Linked DNA regions of Nocardioides panacis. Each later gene encodes a partner of the first gene's protein in a complex. Links are inferred from orthologs where the notes say so. Each region holds a gene or a part of one and is shown on either strand. Other genes may lie near its edges. The genes, in order: dnaB and dnaG.

Region 1 (7,617 bases):
CACCTCTCGCCCGGGGGCCGTCCCGTGTTTCACGGGAAACCACGCCGCCACCCGGCGCCTCTGGTGGCGGGAAGCCCGCCGACCCGGCGCCTCTGGCGGCGGAAGGCCCGCCGATCCGGCGCCTCTGGCGGCGGGAAGCCCGCCGACCCGGCGCCTCTGGCGGTGATCCGTGTGCCGACCAGCGACATCCGCGCCCGCGGCCTGGCCGATCTGACAGGGATCGCGTCGCCACACACCAAAGTCGCCGGGTCAGCGGCTCTCCCGCCGCCAGAGTCGCCGGGTCAGCGGCTCTCCCGCCGCCAGAGTCGCCGGGTCGGGTTCCGCCGGTCTCAGCCGCCGGTGACCATCCAGGCGGTGCCGCGGGCCCGGTGCAGCAGCACCACGGCCCGGCTGCCGATGAACCCGACCCCGAAGGCCGCCCACAGCCAGGTCAGCCCGGCGCCGGGTCCCGACCCGAGGTGCCCGGCGAGCAGGGCCAGCGGCGCGAACACCGCGAGGACCGCGATCCCGCCCCAGGCCAGGTAGCGGCCGTCCCCGGCGCCGATCAGCACGCCGTCCAGCACGAACACCACCCCGGCGACCGGCTGGAACACCGCGGCCACGAGCAGCACCGGCCAGAGCAGGTCGCGGACCGCGGGGTCGGTGGTGAACAGCCCGCCGAGCAGCGGCGCCGCGGCCGCGAGCAGCACCCCGGTGATCACGCCGGACCCGACGCCCCACTGCACCATCCTGCGGGTGATCGCCCGGGTGCCCTCGCGGTCGCCCGCCCCGAGGGAGCGGCCGGTGAGCGCCTGGGCGGCGATGGCGATCGCGTCCAGGGCGAAGGCCAGGAACGTCCAGAGGGTCAGCGCGAGCTGGTGGGTGGCCACCGAGGCGGCCCCGAGCGACGCCGCGACGTACGTCGTGACCAGCAGCGACGCGCGCAGGGTCAGCGTGCGGACCACCAGCGCGACGCCCGCGTGCGCCGCCCGGCGCACCCCGGCCAGGTCCGGACGCAGCGGTGCGCCCTCCCGCCGGGCGGCGCGGACCACCACGGCGAGCAGCGCGGCGGCGGACCCGAGCTGGGCCAGGTCGGTGCCGATCGCGGAGCCGGCGATGCCGAGGTCGAGGCCGAAGACCAGGACCAGGTTCAGCACGATGTTCAGCAGGTTGCCGACCACGGCGACGACCAGCGGGGTCCGGGTGTCCTGCAGCCCGCGCAGCACCCCGGTCGCGGCCAGCATCACCAGCAGCGGCACGACCCCGAGGAACGCCAGCCGCAGGTACGTCGTGGCCGGTACGTCGACCGCGGGACCGGCCCCGAACAGCCCGACCAGCCGGCCGGCCAGCAGCACCCCCGCGACCGTCGTGACGGTGCCGATCAGCACCGCCAGCCAGACCCCGTCGACACCCTGGGCCAGGGCCCCCCGCACGTCCCCGGAGCCGACCCGGCGGGCCACCGACGCAGTGGTGCCGTAGGCCAGGAAGACGCACAGCCCGACCGCGGTCTGCAGCACCGCGCCGGCGACGCCGAGCCCGGCGAGCTCCGGGGTGCCGAGGTGGCCGACGATGGCGGCGTCGGCCAGCAGGAACATCGGCTCGGCGACCAGCGCGAGGAACGCCGGCACCGCCAGCCGGAGGATCTCCCGGTCGTACGCGCGCCGGGCGGCCGGGTCGGAGGTCTGCACCGGGCCAGCCTACGGGCGGTAAGACTCACATGCCATGGTTGATCGTGACAGGACTACCCCGGTAATGGCTGTGTGTAACTAGTCCAATCTTGGGGATCACGGTCGGCGCCAGGAGCTTTGTCGACATGGAGACAGCAGAACGTCCGGGGGGTGGAAGGTGAACGGAATCTTTCGGAGCCTTTCTCCGGTGCACAGGCGTCACAGGTCGTTCCTGCAGGTCAGAGGCCGTTTTACGGCCAAGACGGAAAAGTTCTCCACAGGTCGGTGAACAGGCTGTGCACATGTCGCCGGGCGTGTTCCACACGGTGCGGGGGGTTATCCACATAGCCCTGTGGACAGTGGGCTTTGTCCGGTGCGTCCGGACCCGTAGCGTCAGCCACCGCAGTCCGCAGCAGGGGATCGTCGGAGCGGCTGCACGAAACCGTCGGCGCGGGCTGGAAGAGTCTCGAGAGTCGTCACGAGAAGGGCATCGCACCGGTGAGCCGAGCATGAGCATCGCGTCGTCCAGCAGTGGGTACGCCCACGACACCGAGCCGTCGTTCGCGATGGACGGGCCCTGGTCCGCCCCCGCCGACCCGGGCTTCGGCGGCGGCGGCGGTGGCGGTGGCCGCGGCGGGGACCGCACCCCGCCCCAGGACAACGACGCCGAGCAGAGCGTGCTGGGCTCGATGCTGCTGTCCAAGGACGCCATCGCCGACGTCATCGAGTCGGTGCGCGGCACGGACTTCTACCGCCCCGTGCACGAGACGATCTTCGACGCGATGGTCGACCTCTACGGCCGCGGCGAGCCGGTCGACCCGATCACCACGACCGCCGAGCTGCAGCGTCGCGGCGAGCTGGCCCGGATCGGCGGTGCGCCGTACCTCCACACGCTGTCGGCCAGCGTGCCGATCGCGGCGAACGCCGCCTACTACGCCGAGATCGTCCGGGAGAAGGCGATCCTGCGCCGCCTCGTCGACGCCGGCACCCGGATCGCGCAGATGGGCTACGCCGGGGAGGGCCAGGTCGACGAGGTCGTCGACCGGGCCCAGGCCGAGGTCTACGGCGTGGCGGAGAAGCGGTCCTCGGAGGACTACGCACCGCTGAGCGAGATCATGGAGTCCGCGCTCGACGAGATCGAGGCGATCAACAACCGCGACGGGGCGATGGTCGGCGTGCCGACCGGCTTCGCGGACCTCGACGAGCTGACCAACGGCCTGCACGGCGGGCAGATGATCATCGTCGCGGCGCGTCCCGCGATGGGCAAGTCCACCCTCGGGCTGGACTTCTGCCGCGCGGCGGCCATCCACAACAACATGGCCAGCGTGATCTTCTCTCTGGAGATGACCCGCAACGAGATCACCATGCGGCTGCTCTCGGCCGAGGCGAAGATCCCGCTCAACCACCTGCGCAACGGCAACATGAACGACGACGACTGGACCCGGCTGGCCCGCAAGATGGGCGAGGTCTCCTCCGCGCCGCTGTTCATCGACGACTCGCCGAACATGACGATGATGGAGATCCGGGCCAAGGCCCGCCGGCTCAAGCAGCGCCACGACCTGCGGCTGATCGTCATCGACTACCTCCAGCTGATGACCTCCGGCAAGAAGGTCGAGTCCCGTCAGCTCGAGGTCTCGGAGTTCTCCCGGCAGATCAAGCTGCTGGCCAAGGAGCTCGAGATCCCGGTCGTGGCCCTCTCGCAGCTCAACCGTGGCGCCGAGCAGCGCGCCGACAAGCGCCCGATGGTGTCCGACCTGCGTGAGTCGGGCTCGATCGAGCAGGACGCCGACATGGTGATCCTGCTGCACCGCGAGGACGTGTACGAGCGCGAGTCCACCCGTCCCGGCGAGGCCGACATCATCGTGGCCAAGCACCGCAACGGTCCGACCCGCGACCTGACCGTGGCGTTCCAGGGCCACTACTCCCGCTTCGTGGACATGGCCCACGGCTGACGGTCCGCGTGTAGGGCGACATCGGACTGTCACCGGTGCGACAGCAACTGCCACCACGAAACGACAGCAACTGTCACCGCCTGCGACATGAAAGCGTCACCACTCATTGTGGATAACTGACAGGTCGGGTCACCAGTGACAGCGCGTGTCACTTATCCACAACCTAGTCGAGGCAGTTGAGCGCGACGCTCGCTCCTGCGATTCTGCTGCGCGTGAGCGACCCGAAGGCATGGGACCCCGACTGGATCACCGCCCGAACCGCCAGTCGGATCCTGGGCGTTGGTCGAAGCGGGCTGCACCGTTTTCCTTGTTCAAACCAGGTGTTGCACCGAGATCTGTTGTGCGCTGTTCTGCCGGAGAGGAACATCCACGAGGCGCGGAGCCGGAGCGCGATGCGGGGCTGCGAGGCAGGAGCGAGGCGGGCCGCCTGCCTAACACGGCCCACACCGCCGGGTTCGGGCCACCGGCCTAGGGTGGCCCGTCCCCGTTAGGTTGAGTATGGCGTCGACCGGGAGGGGATCTCCAGGGTCGCCGGTGGTCCGCTTGGGCTGCTCCATTAGCGGCGCGTTGCGTGCCAGATCGGTGGACCATGTCTGGAGCCTTTGGGCGCGTACGCGAACGTGAAGTTGCGTGTCGCCTACGCGGTGTTGTCGGGCTCCGCTCAGCGGTCAAGTGTGCGGCGCAGTGGTACGACAACCAACTGAAGTAGAGCGGCCCCCAAACGGCGGGAGCGGTTCGCGTTGTGGCTCTACCGGTGAAGGTCCGTGGTCCAACCGCCACCGTCGGCCTCGCGGGCCGCCTCGGTGAGGACGGACCGGAAACGGTTTGGAAAGTCCTGGATGTAGGGGGAGAGTTCCGGGGTTCCAGGCAGCGAGGTCGGCGAGCACGTCTTCCGCACTTGACGCCTGGTGACGTGCAGTGAACTGTGACGCCGCAGCGGAGTCCTGCGAGTTGATGAATTGCCAACTCTTGAGGACCGCGCTCTCGCCGATCTTGGCTTGCACGACGGTGAGGTTGTGCGGGGTGACTGGGTAGCCGCATCGACTGAGGATGTCGGCACAGTAGTCATCAGGGAACGGGGGCGGGGTGAGGGTGAACGAACCGTCGGGGATCGTCCCGGTCGAAGACAGGCTGGGATCGAATCCCTTGAGGGTGCCGATGATCGGCATCGCTTGTAGGCGAGCGTCCCCGGAGCCAAGAGGGATGAGTGCGATCTTAACGCCCGCCTGGTCGGTCCAGTAAAGCGCGAAGATCGGATGACTGTCGACGTCAAGACAACACACAGCCGTGTCGGGTGCCGGGCCCGCGCCGAGCCAACTCACGCCCGCTTCAGAGACCAGTGGCATGTCGGGGTATGGACGCTGCTGGTAAGTGCCAACCGCGTCTTCCAATGCTCCAAGGGCATCATCGACAGCCAGGTCGGAACGAAGGCTGCGACCCGAGCCCAGCGTCTGCGGACGAGACGGGGTCGGGGCCGTCTTGCGCGAGAACAATCCCATGGGATCTCCGTTTCAAGATCGGGTGGAGAAATAGGGTCGGTGGGGCCCAAGAGCCAGCCGGATGCCTCCAGGTGCAGGAACGAACTAAGCAGCCTCAGGGCAGTCGGCTAGGTGCGGCCCTTGCCGTTGCACGAGGGACAGACTTTCTTGGTCCGGCAGGTTGGGCAGGCACCACCGATGATGCCGCCGAGTTTGCCGCTGCCATCGCAGCGGGGACAGCGCCCCTTGCCCCGACAGGTCGGACAGATTGCCACGATCATTCCCCCTTCGAGAGCGTCCCCACGCAGTCGTGCCGGGGCGGGTAGCGCCCGACCATCGCAGGCTAACGCGTAGATGTCACCGCTCGGAAGACTCTGTCTCAACCTTTCCACGAGCCGCGCGTTGGGCTGTCACGTAGCCCGGGGTCAGGCGGGGCTCAGCGGGCACGGAGGCGCTGGCACCGCCGTCGCATCACGCCCAGACTCGCGAGGGAAAGGCTGGTCGAGGAGGGCACCGTCCTCCGGGCGGACCGGCGGTCCTCGCAGCGACCGGCCCTCGCGGCGATACTCCCTGACCCAGATCGAAGCCATCGCTGCCGGGCGCGCCGAATGGATCAGCAGCGAAGAGGTGGCGCGCGTCCTTGGCGTGAGCAGGACGCGTGTCAACCAACTGGCCCGCGCCGACTTGATTCCTTTCGAGACTGACATCCGAGGCATCCGCCGGTACCGCCGCAGCCAGGTGGAAGTCGTCGCCAACGCCCGCATGGTCCGATGGCACCACCAGGATCAGCAGGCTTAGCCCACCAGTGACCGGACTACGGATCCGCGCACGCAAACCACTGGATCTGCCGATGCGCTGACGTTCCGGGAACGCATGTCACCATGCTGCAAAGCGATGACCTAGCGCTGGACGTCTCGGGGTTGCCTGCGAGCGGCATTGTCGCGCTGTCGACGGGTACGTTCTGAGGGATCGGCACGAGTGGTACGTCGCAAGTGATGGAGGCGGACGATGTTTGGGAGATTGCTGCGCGGGTTGCGCGGCTCGGGTGACTCGGGCGGCGCGACCAAGAGCCGGACGCTGTACAACTGGCACTGCGAGTGTGGTGCGCACTCTCGCGGCGGCGACCCGTTCCACAGCGACGCTGAGTACAACGCCCAACGGCACCAATGGGGCAAGGGCGTCGACCATCCCTTGCCTGAGGTTTATTCGACTGTGGAGCAGGTCCCTGCGGATTGGCCTTGATCTGACGCGCGGCGACAACCCCACCGGATCTGCCGCCATCCGGCGGTACGACCATTCGGACGCGTGGATGCCCCCTAGGCGTGTGGGTCGCCGAAAGTCACGGCGTCGGCGATGTGGGGGTCTTCGCGTTCGCCCGTGAGGATGCCGTGGTTGATAAGCGCGCCGGTGATGAAGCGGCGACGGGTGGTGTTGGAGCCAGAGACGTCGGTCCATGGTCGCCCCTGCATGAGGGCGTAGATGGCTTGGTAGTGCTCGATGGTGAGTCCCTTGTTGGACGTGCTGACCTCGTTGAGCGATTGGCGTGTGGCGGCGTGGTTGTGGAGGGGAACGATGCTTGCTTCGCCGTGGGAGCGGTTAAGGCGGAGTCCGGCGGGACGTAGCCGTCGGTCGGCCTCCTTGTAGGCGGTGGTGAGCCGGTCCAGGTTCCAGTCCAGTGCGTCACATAGTTCGCTGTTGAGCGTGGGGGTGTTCCCTCGGTCGTAAATGGCGCTGATGACCGTCGCGAAGTCTTCGGCGGTCTCGCCTCCGGGTGGCTGTTGGCCTGGGTCTGGGTCGGGCTGGTCGGGTGCGGCGATGAGGGCCTGTAGGGGTAGCCCGAGGTGGTCGGCGAGTCGGGTGAGGGTGGCGACTCGGAGGTCTCCGGGGTCTTCTTCGCCGTCGAGGAGGCGGGTGAGTGTGTTGATGGACATGTCGCTGCGGTAGGCGAGTTCGCTGACGAGCATGCCGGTGTCGTTGAGGGCATGTCGGATGAGGTGGTGGTTGAAGGTCATGTCAGGTCCCTAATCTGGATGCCGAGCCGGTAGAGGGCACGGTCGTAGTGAGTTTTGTGGTCGTTGGAAAGGTTCTTGCCGTCGATGGGCAGGCCCAGGTCACGTCGCGCGTCGGTGAGGATCTCTTGGTGTTGCCGGACGCCGGGTAGGTCGAGGAACAGGTCGGACGGTTTGGCGCTCTCTTGGCGGCGGCGTTCGAGTTGAGCGTCCAGGTACGGCCTGGCGAGGTTCGGAATCGGGTGTCCGCAGACCTGTCCGGTAGCCAGGACCTGGGTGATGTCGTTTATGGTCACGGCACGGATCGTGTCGGTAGGTAGGCCGAGCAGGTAGAGGGCCACTACGGCGGCCCGCTCGGGTCGGATGTATGCCCTGAGTGAGTGCCAGTGGTGCTCGGTTGGCCTTGGCGGTTGGATCGCAGTCAAGGTGCCGAGCATCCGGTCGGGGTGGGCTTGCATGAGGTGGCCACGCGAGAAGAGTGCGCGTTGGGTGGCTCGGACGGCGACCAGGATCTCGGCGGTAGTGGTGGCGT
Region 2 (7,652 bases), 1.5 Mb from region 1 along the record:
CGCCGACGCCGACGCCGACGCCGACCCCACCGCCCGCGACCCGCCGGGTCAGCATCACCCTGCCGGGCCAGGTGGTGGCACTCCGGTCCTACGCCGTCCGCGGCTCGGTGAACGTGGTGACCCCCGGACCGGTCGACGTCGTCGTGCAGCGGCTGTCCGGCAAGCGCTGGGTGGCCGGGAAGAAGGACCGCGTCGACGCCTCCGGAGCCTGGTCGGTGCCGTTCACGACCGACGCTCCCGGGCGCCAGGTCCTCCGCGCCGTCGCCACCTGGGGTGACCGGCGGCGCGCCGTGAGCGGCCGGCTCACCCGCACCGTGGTCGCCCGTGTCGACGTCTCCGTGTCCGGGCCGCTGTCGGCTCGCGACGTGCGCTGGTCCTACCGGCCCGGCTGCCCGGTGGCCCCGAGCGGGCTGCGCCGGATCACCCTGAACCGGTGGACCTACGGCCGGGTGGTGGGCCGCGGCACGCTCGTCGTCCGCGCCTCCGCCGTGCCGGACCTGGTGAAGGTCTTCACGAAGTCGTTCGCGGCCCGCTTCCCGCTGCGGTCGATGCGGCCCTCGGACACGTTCTACGCCGGCGGGCGACGTACCCCCACGCAGTCCGACCTGGCCGCGATGCGCGCCGACAACACCTCGGCGTTCAACTGCCGCCCGGTGACCGGCAACCCCTACCGCGTCTCCCAGCACTCCTACGGCAACGCCATCGACATCAACACCGTGCGCAACCCGTACGTCGTGGGCAGCCGGGTCTTCCCCGGGTTCGCGCGGACCTACCTGGACCGGCGGCACGTGCGCACCGGGATGATCACCAGCGGCGGCGTGCTGGCCGGCACGATGCGACGGCTCGGCTGGCCCTGGGGCGCTCGCTGGAGCCATCCGGACTACCAGCACTTCTCCTCCAACGGGGGCTGACGCGGTCCCGGCGGGGGTGCCATGCTCGGGGGCATGACCGAACCCGCACCCGTCCCGCTCGAGCCGCTCACCGAGGACTGGGAGCGCGCGCTGTGCGTGGTCGCGCACCCCGACGACCTGGAGTTCGGGGGCGCCGCGGCGGTCGCCCGCTGGACCAAGCAGGGCAAGCAGGTCGTCTACTGCATGGTCACCAGCGGCGAGGCCGGCATCGACGGGATGACCCCCGACGAGTGCCGCGAGGTCCGCGAGGCCGAGCAGGTGGAGTCCGCGCGCATCGTCGGCGTCGACGAGGTGGACTTCCTCGGGCTGCCCGACGGCATCCTGGAGTACGGCGTCCCGCTGCGCCGCGCGATCGCCGAGGAGGTCCGGCTGCACCGCCCGGACATCGTGATCACCAACAACTTCCGCGACACGTGGGGCGGCCGGAACCTCAACCAGGCCGACCACGTCGCGACCGGCAAGGCGGTCCTGGACGCCGTGCGCGACGCCGGCAACCGCTGGGTGTTCAGCGACCAGCTCGTCGGTGGCCGGGACCCGTGGGGCGGCGTCCGGGAGGTCTGGTGCGCCGGCTCCCCCGACGCGACCCACGCCGTCGACATCACCGACACCTTCGACGTCGGCGTCACGTCCCTGCGCGCGCACCAGGCCTACATCAAGGGGCTGGGCTGGCAGGACTTCGACCCCGCGGAGTTCCTCGAGGGCATGTCGCGGGCGACCGGCCAGCGGCTCGGCGTCCCGCACGCCGTCGGGTTCGAGGTGTTCCCGATGGGCTGGGGCGAGTAGCGACCCGGACAAGGAGAGAGGGCCTGTGCCGCTGACGCGACCAGGCCCTCTGCTGCAGCTCCCCCGATTGGACTCGAACCAATAACCCTCCGGTTAACAGCCGAATGCTCTGCCAATTGAGCTACAGGGGATCGTGCGCGACCGATGTTAGCAAGGACGGCCGCCTGCCGCTAAATCGGGCCGACCTCTTCGCGCGCGCCGCGCAGAGCCGCCTCCGCGGCCTCCACGACGGCCGGATCCGCGGGGTCGACGCCGACGTCGTACTCCACCGCCCAGCTGATCTCCCCGTCGCGGTGCGGCGACCGGCGGGCGACCACCATCAGGCCCTTCCGCGAGCCGGGCAGGCTGATCCGGCGCTGCAGCAGCACGCTCGCGGTCACCCGTTCGCGGACCAGCTGCAGCAGCCGTCCCGGGTCGGCGATCGTGACCTCGTGCACCCTGCGGGGCTGGCCGAACTCGCCGACCTCGGCGACCCGGAGCCGCTCCTCGTCGCGGTCCCAGTCGGCGGTCTCGACCTGCTCCCACGGCAGCCGGACGCCCGGCTGGGCCGCGTCGCCGGGCACCAGCACCAGGGCGTCGCGGGTGCCGAGCAGCCAGGAGCCGTCGGCGGCCTGCGTGTGCGCGAGCACCCGGTCGCCGCGCGGCAGGTCCGCGCGCCCCAGCACGTCGGCGGGCACCTTCGCGGCCCGCGGGAACGGAGACCTCACCCCTCGCCGCCGATCGCCTTCTCGCGGAGCGTGCGGCGGTGCTGCTCGAGGGCGACCAGCTCGCCGAACATCTTGTTGTACTCGCCGGCGTGCTCGACCGGGTTGGTGCGCTGCAGCCGGGACTTGAGGTCGTTGATCCGGCGCATCGCGGTGATCTCCTGCAGCCGGAACACGTGGGCCGCGACGTACGCCGTCGTGGGCTCCTTGCTGGACAGCAGCGGCTCGACGGCCAGCGCGGACAGCGCGGTCACGGCCGCCGGGTCCTCCAGCACGTCGCGCAGCTTGGCGACCCAGACCTCGGCGCCGGGCGCGCTGGCCGGGCCGCCGCAGCCGGTGACCGCCTCCCAGACCGCGCGGAAGGTGGGGTGCGTGAAGTCGGCGGCGTCCACGTCCTTGGCCATCCGGCCGACGGCCTCGGGGTGCTGGACGACGAGCTTGAGCGTCTCCCGCTCGAGCGCGAACCGGGGGTCGCGCAGGTCCGGCAGCGGCGGCGCGGCGGGCCGCTCCGGCGCCGGCTCGGCGGCCGCGGCGCGACGGTCCTCGGGCCGGGTCCGCTGCGCCTCGGCGGGACGGCTCGCCGCGCGGCGCACCTCGGTGCGCGCCTCCTCGATGTCGACGCCGACCATCCCGGACAGCTCGCGGGAGAACGCCTCGACCTTGGACCGGTCGCGGATCGCGGAGACCAGCTTGGCGGCCTCGCGCAGCGCGTCGACCCGGCCGTCCGCCCGGTCCAGGTCGTAGCGCGAGACGACGTTGCCGAGCACGAAGCGGTACAGCGGGATCCGGCGGGCCACCAGCTCGCGCACCGCCGCGTCGCCCTGCTGGAGCCGCAGGTCGCACGGGTCGAGGCCGGTGGGCTCCACCGCGACGTACGTCTGGCCGGCGAAGTTCTGGTCGCCCTCGAACGCCCGCAGCGCCGCCTTCTGGCCGGCCGAGTCGCCGTCGAAGGTGAAGATCACCTCGCCGCGGAACTCGTCGTGGTCCTGCAGCAGCCGGCGCAGCACGCGGCTGTGGTCGTCGCCGAACGCGGTGCCGCAGGTGGCGACGGCGGTGGGCACGCCGGACAGGTGGCAGGCCATCACGTCGGTGTAGCCCTCCACGACGACCGCCTGCGAGGCGCGCGCGATGTCGCGGCGGGCCAGGTCGATGCCGTAGAGCACGTGGCTCTTCTTGTAGATCGGCGTCTCGGAGGTGTTGAGGTACTTCGCCTCGATCCGGTCGTCGTCGAAGATCCGCCGCGCCCCGAAGCCGATCGTGTCGCCGTTGGTCTCCCGGATCGGCCACAGCAGCCGCCCGCGGAACCGGTCGTAGTGCCCGCGCTGACCCTGCCCCACGAGCCCGCCGGTGACCAGCTCGGCGTCGGCGAAGCCCTTCTGGCGGAGGTACTTGTAGAGGTCCTCGCCGCCGCGCGGCGCGAAGCCGACGCCGAACTTCTCGGCCGCGTCCTTGTCGAACCCGCGGCCGGTCAGGAACTCCCGGGCCTGCCGCGCCTCGGCCGTGGCGAGCTGCTCGGCGTAGTAGACCTGGGCGACCTTGTGCGCCTCGAGCATCCGGGGCCGGAGGTTGGTGTCCCGCTTCTGGGGACGGTCGCTGCCCTCCTGGTAGCGCAGCTGGACGCCGTACTTGTCGGCGAGCCGCTCCACCGACTCGGCGAACGACAGGCCGTCGATCTTCATCAGGAAGGCGATCACGTCGCCGCCTTCCTCGCAGCCGAAGCAATGGAAGAATCCGCGGCTCGGGTTCACGTTGAAGGACGGCGACTTCTCGTCGTGGAAGGGGCACAGGCCCTTCTGGGAGCCGCCGCCGGCGTGCTTGAGGGTGACGTAGTCCGAGACCACCTCGTCGATCCGGGCGCGCTCGCGCACGACCGCGATGTCCTCGTCCCGGATCAGCCCTGCCACGGCGGTGAGTCTACGTGCCGCCCGGGCGGGCAGCACCGGCGCGGGAGCGGGCTGTGCACACGGGTCAGCCGAGCCGGGCGTGCCAGTCGACGGCGGAGGCGTCGGTGAGCGAGGCGACCTGGTCCACGACCACCCGCAGCCGGGCCGCGTCGCTGTCCGCGGCCTCGAAGTCGGCCCGGAACACCGGCATCAGCGACTCGGGGCCCCGCATCCGCAGCAGCGCGACCAGCTCGGTGACCACCTCCCGCTGGCGGTGCAGCACCGCGACCCGGTCGTCGGCGCGCATCACGTAGTGCGCGGCCACCCCCTTGAGGGCGGCGACCGCGGTCTCGGTCTCGCGCGGGACCACCACGTCGGCGGCGTAGCGGGTCAGGGGGGCGGTCGCCGTACTTCTCGATGGTGGCGTCGCGGACCTGCGTGCAGAACAGCCCGATCAGCGCGCTGGTCAGGTCCTTGAGCGAGGCCAGGGCCCGCCGGCTGCCGTCGTACGGCGTGCGCGGCCAGGTGACCATCTCCTGGAGCAGCCGCATCGCGGCGTCCATCTCGTCGTCGACCACGTCGGGGAGGTACCAGTCGCGCACGGTCGCCCAGACGTCGGCGCGCTCCCCCGCGTCGGTCAGCCAGGCCAGCTCGATCTTGCCCGAGACGATGCCGTCCTCGAGGTCGTGCACGGAGTAGGCGACGTCGTCGGCGAGGTCCATCACCTGCGCCTCGACGCAGCGGCGGCGGTCCTCGACGCCCTCGCGCAGCCAGTCGAAGACCGGCAGGTCGTCGTCGTACACCCCGAACTTCTTGACCGCCCGGAGGGTGCCGTCGGCGTGCGAGCCGTGCGGGTCGTGGGCGCCGCCGCGGGGCCAGGGGTACTTCGTGCTGGCGTCGAGCGTGGCCCGGGTCAGGTTCAGCCCCACCGAGCGGCCCGCGGGGCCGAAGGTCTTGGCCTCCAGCCGGGTCAGGATCCGCAGGGTCTGCGCGTTGCCCTCGAAGCCGCCGCACGCCGCGCTGACCTCGTCGAGCGCCCGCTCGCCGTTGTGGCCGAAGGGCGGGTGCCCCAGGTCGTGGGCCAGCGCCGCGGTCTCCACGATGTCCGGGTCGCAGCCGAGCGTGCGGCCCAGGTCGCGGGCCACCTGGGCGACCTCGAGCGTGTGGGTGAGCCGGTTGCGGACGAAGTCGTCGGTCTGCGGACCCACCACCTGGGTCTTCGCGGCGAGGCGACGCAGGGCGGCGGAGTGGACCAGACGGGCCCGGTCGCGCTCGAAGGGCGTGCGGCCGTGCGGCGCGGCACGTTTGGGCGGTTCGTCCACCCAGCGTGCGCGCGCGTGCTCGTCGTACTCACCCGTCGACCTCATCGGGGCCGACCCTACTGCCGGGCGCCGACGGGTGCGCACTGTCGGAGGGTGTGGTTAGGCTCGAGCGCATGACCATCCTGGGACGCGACACCTCCGAGCGGCTGGTCGACTGCGCCGCCGTCCGCGGGTTCGTCGAACGCGTGTGCTTCAAGACCGGACCACCCGGGCTCGTCGGCACCGAGCTGGAGTGGCTGGTCGCCTTCGAGGACGACCCCACCGACGCCGTGCCGATCCCGCTGCTCCGTGACCTGCTCGACGCCGTCGGCCCGCCGCCGCGCGGGAGCTCGGTCACCTACGAGCCGGGAGGCCAGCTCGAGCTCAGCTCGCCGGCCTTCCCCGGCGCCACCGCGTGCTGGCAGGCCCTCTCCGAGGACGCCGAGCACGTGCGCCGGCCGCTCGCCGCCGCCGGCATCCGGCTGCTCCCCACCGCGATCGACCCGCACCGGCCCCCGCGCCGGCAGGTCGTCCATCCCCGCTACGACGCGATGGCCGCCTACTTCGCGTCCGCCGGAGCCGACAGCGCCGAGATGGGGCCGGTGATGATGACCAGCACCGCGGCCCTGCAGGTCAACCTCGACATCGGGCACGACGCGGCCGACGGCACCCGGCGCTGGCGGTTGCTGCACACCGTCGGCCCGACGATGGTCGCGGCCTTCGCCAACTCCCCGGTGCACGCCGGCGGGGACACCGGCTGGAAGTCCGGCCGGCAGCGGGTCTGGCAGCACCTCGACCAGCAGCGCACCGCGGTGCCGCCCGGCGAGGACCCGGTGACGGCCTGGGCCGACTACGTGCTCGACGCCCCGCTGATGCTGGAGCGCCGCGAGTCCGGCGACTGGACCGCCCAGCCGGGCCGCACGTTCCGCGCCTGGCTCGAGGACGACGAGCAGCCCACCCCCGACGACCTCGCGGTGCACATGACCACGCTGTTCCCGCCGGTGCGGCCCCGCGGCTGGTTCGAGGTCCGCTACCTCGACGCGCAGCCGTGGCGGTGGTGGCCGGTGCCGGTCGCCGTGCTCACCGCGCTGCTCGACGACCCGGTCGCCTCCGCGGTGGCCGAGCGGGCCTGCGCCGGCCTGGACGACTGGGAGTCCGCGGCCCGCGACGGGCTGGCCTCCCCCGGCCTGCAGGACGCGGCGCTGGCCTGCTTCGACGCCGCGCTGCCCGCCATGGGGCGCAGCGCCGAGGACCCGGCCCTGGTCGCGCTGGTCCGCGCGTTCCGCGACCGCTACGTCTCCCGCGGCCGCAGCCCGGCCGACGACCCCGACGACCCCGACCTGGAGGACTCGTGAGCACCCTGCCCGACGCCCGCCCCGGGCGCCCGTCCGCGCACGACGCGGACGCGCTCAAGCAGTACGTCGCCGACGAGCTCGAGCGCAGCCGCCGGCGCAGCCTCGACCTGACCACCGGCACCCTCGACGACGGCGAGCTGCTGGCCCAGCACTCCCGGCTGATGTCGCCGCTGGTCTGGGACCTCGCGCACATCGGCAACTACGAGGAGCAGTGGCTGCTGCGGGAGGCCGCGGGCGGCGCGGCGCTGCGCCCCGAGCTCGACGACGTGTACGACGCGTTCGAGCACCCGCGCGCTACCCGCCCGACGCTGCCGCTGCTGAAGCCCGGCGAGGCCGGCGACTACATCGGCCAGGTCCGCCGCCGGGTGCTCGACGCCCTCGACGCGCTCACCCTCGACCCGGGCCGCGAGCTGCTCGACGCGGGCTTCGTGTTCGGCATGGTCCTCCAGCACGAGCACCAGCACGACGAGACGATGCTCGCCACCCACCAGCTGCGCCGCGGCGACCCCGTGTTCCCCGCCACCGACGACCTGCCGGCGCCGGCCGCGCTGGTCCGGTCCGCCGAGGTGCGGGTGCCCGCCGGCCCGTTCACGATGGGGACGTCGACCGACAGCTGGTCCCTGGACAACGAGCGGCCCGCCCACCAGGTCGACGTGGCGTCGTACGCCATCGACACGGTGCCGGTGTCGAACGCCGCCTACCGCGCGTTCGTGGA

The links.
Region 2: the proteins of dnaB (region 1) and dnaG are in contact, whole or in part, in a crystal structure (PDB 2R6A), measured with the Geobacillus stearothermophilus proteins. The link is inferred for Nocardioides panacis from one-to-one orthologs. Residues at the interface, in WP_033016901.1 of Geobacillus stearothermophilus: Ser13, Glu15, Ala16, Gln18, Glu91, Leu92, Asp94, Ala95, Val96, Pro97, Thr98, Ala99, Ala100, Asn101, Tyr104, Tyr105, Ile108; in WP_049624496.1 of Geobacillus stearothermophilus: Lys456, Leu457, Leu458, Pro459, Ala460, Asn463, Ala464, Leu467, Leu535, Leu536, Ile537, Ala538, Gln544, Glu545, Asp548, Tyr549, His552.

What each region holds. Positions count from the first base shown.
Region 1 is NZ_CP077062.1:4,141,012-4,148,628, forward strand. What follows is about bases 1,442-4,405. They hold dnaB (replicative DNA helicase), read left to right. Parts: upstream 1,442-2,212; coding sequence 2,213-3,598; downstream 3,599-4,405. Other genes in these bases: KRR39_RS20310 (MATE family efflux transporter), read right to left, coding at 1,442-1,667. In the rest of the region: more of KRR39_RS20310, read right to left, coding at 330-1,441; KRR39_RS26360 (helix-turn-helix domain-containing protein), read left to right, coding at 5,431-5,874; KRR39_RS20325 (helix-turn-helix domain-containing protein), read right to left, coding at 6,393-7,088; KRR39_RS20330 (V-type proton ATPase subunit F family protein), read right to left, coding at 7,085-7,617. UniProt on the Escherichia coli protein: The main replicative DNA helicase, it participates in initiation and elongation during chromosome replication. Travels ahead of the DNA replisome, separating dsDNA into templates for DNA synthesis.
Region 2 is NZ_CP077062.1:2,639,792-2,647,443, forward strand. The notes cover bases 1,851-4,849. They hold dnaG (DNA primase), read right to left. Parts: upstream 4,303-4,849; coding sequence 2,398-4,302; downstream 1,851-2,397. Other genes in these bases: KRR39_RS12830 (hypothetical protein), read right to left, coding at 1,865-2,401; KRR39_RS12840 (deoxyguanosinetriphosphate triphosphohydrolase), read right to left, coding at 4,290-4,849. Outside these bases: KRR39_RS12815 (M15 family metallopeptidase), read left to right, coding at 1-911; KRR39_RS12820 (PIG-L deacetylase family protein), read left to right, coding at 945-1,694; more of KRR39_RS12840, read right to left, coding at 4,850-5,648; ergothioneine biosynthesis glutamate--cysteine ligase EgtA, read left to right, coding at 5,717-6,937; ergothioneine biosynthesis protein EgtB, read left to right, coding at 6,934-7,652. UniProt on the Escherichia coli protein: RNA polymerase that catalyzes the synthesis of short RNA molecules used as primers for DNA polymerase during DNA replication.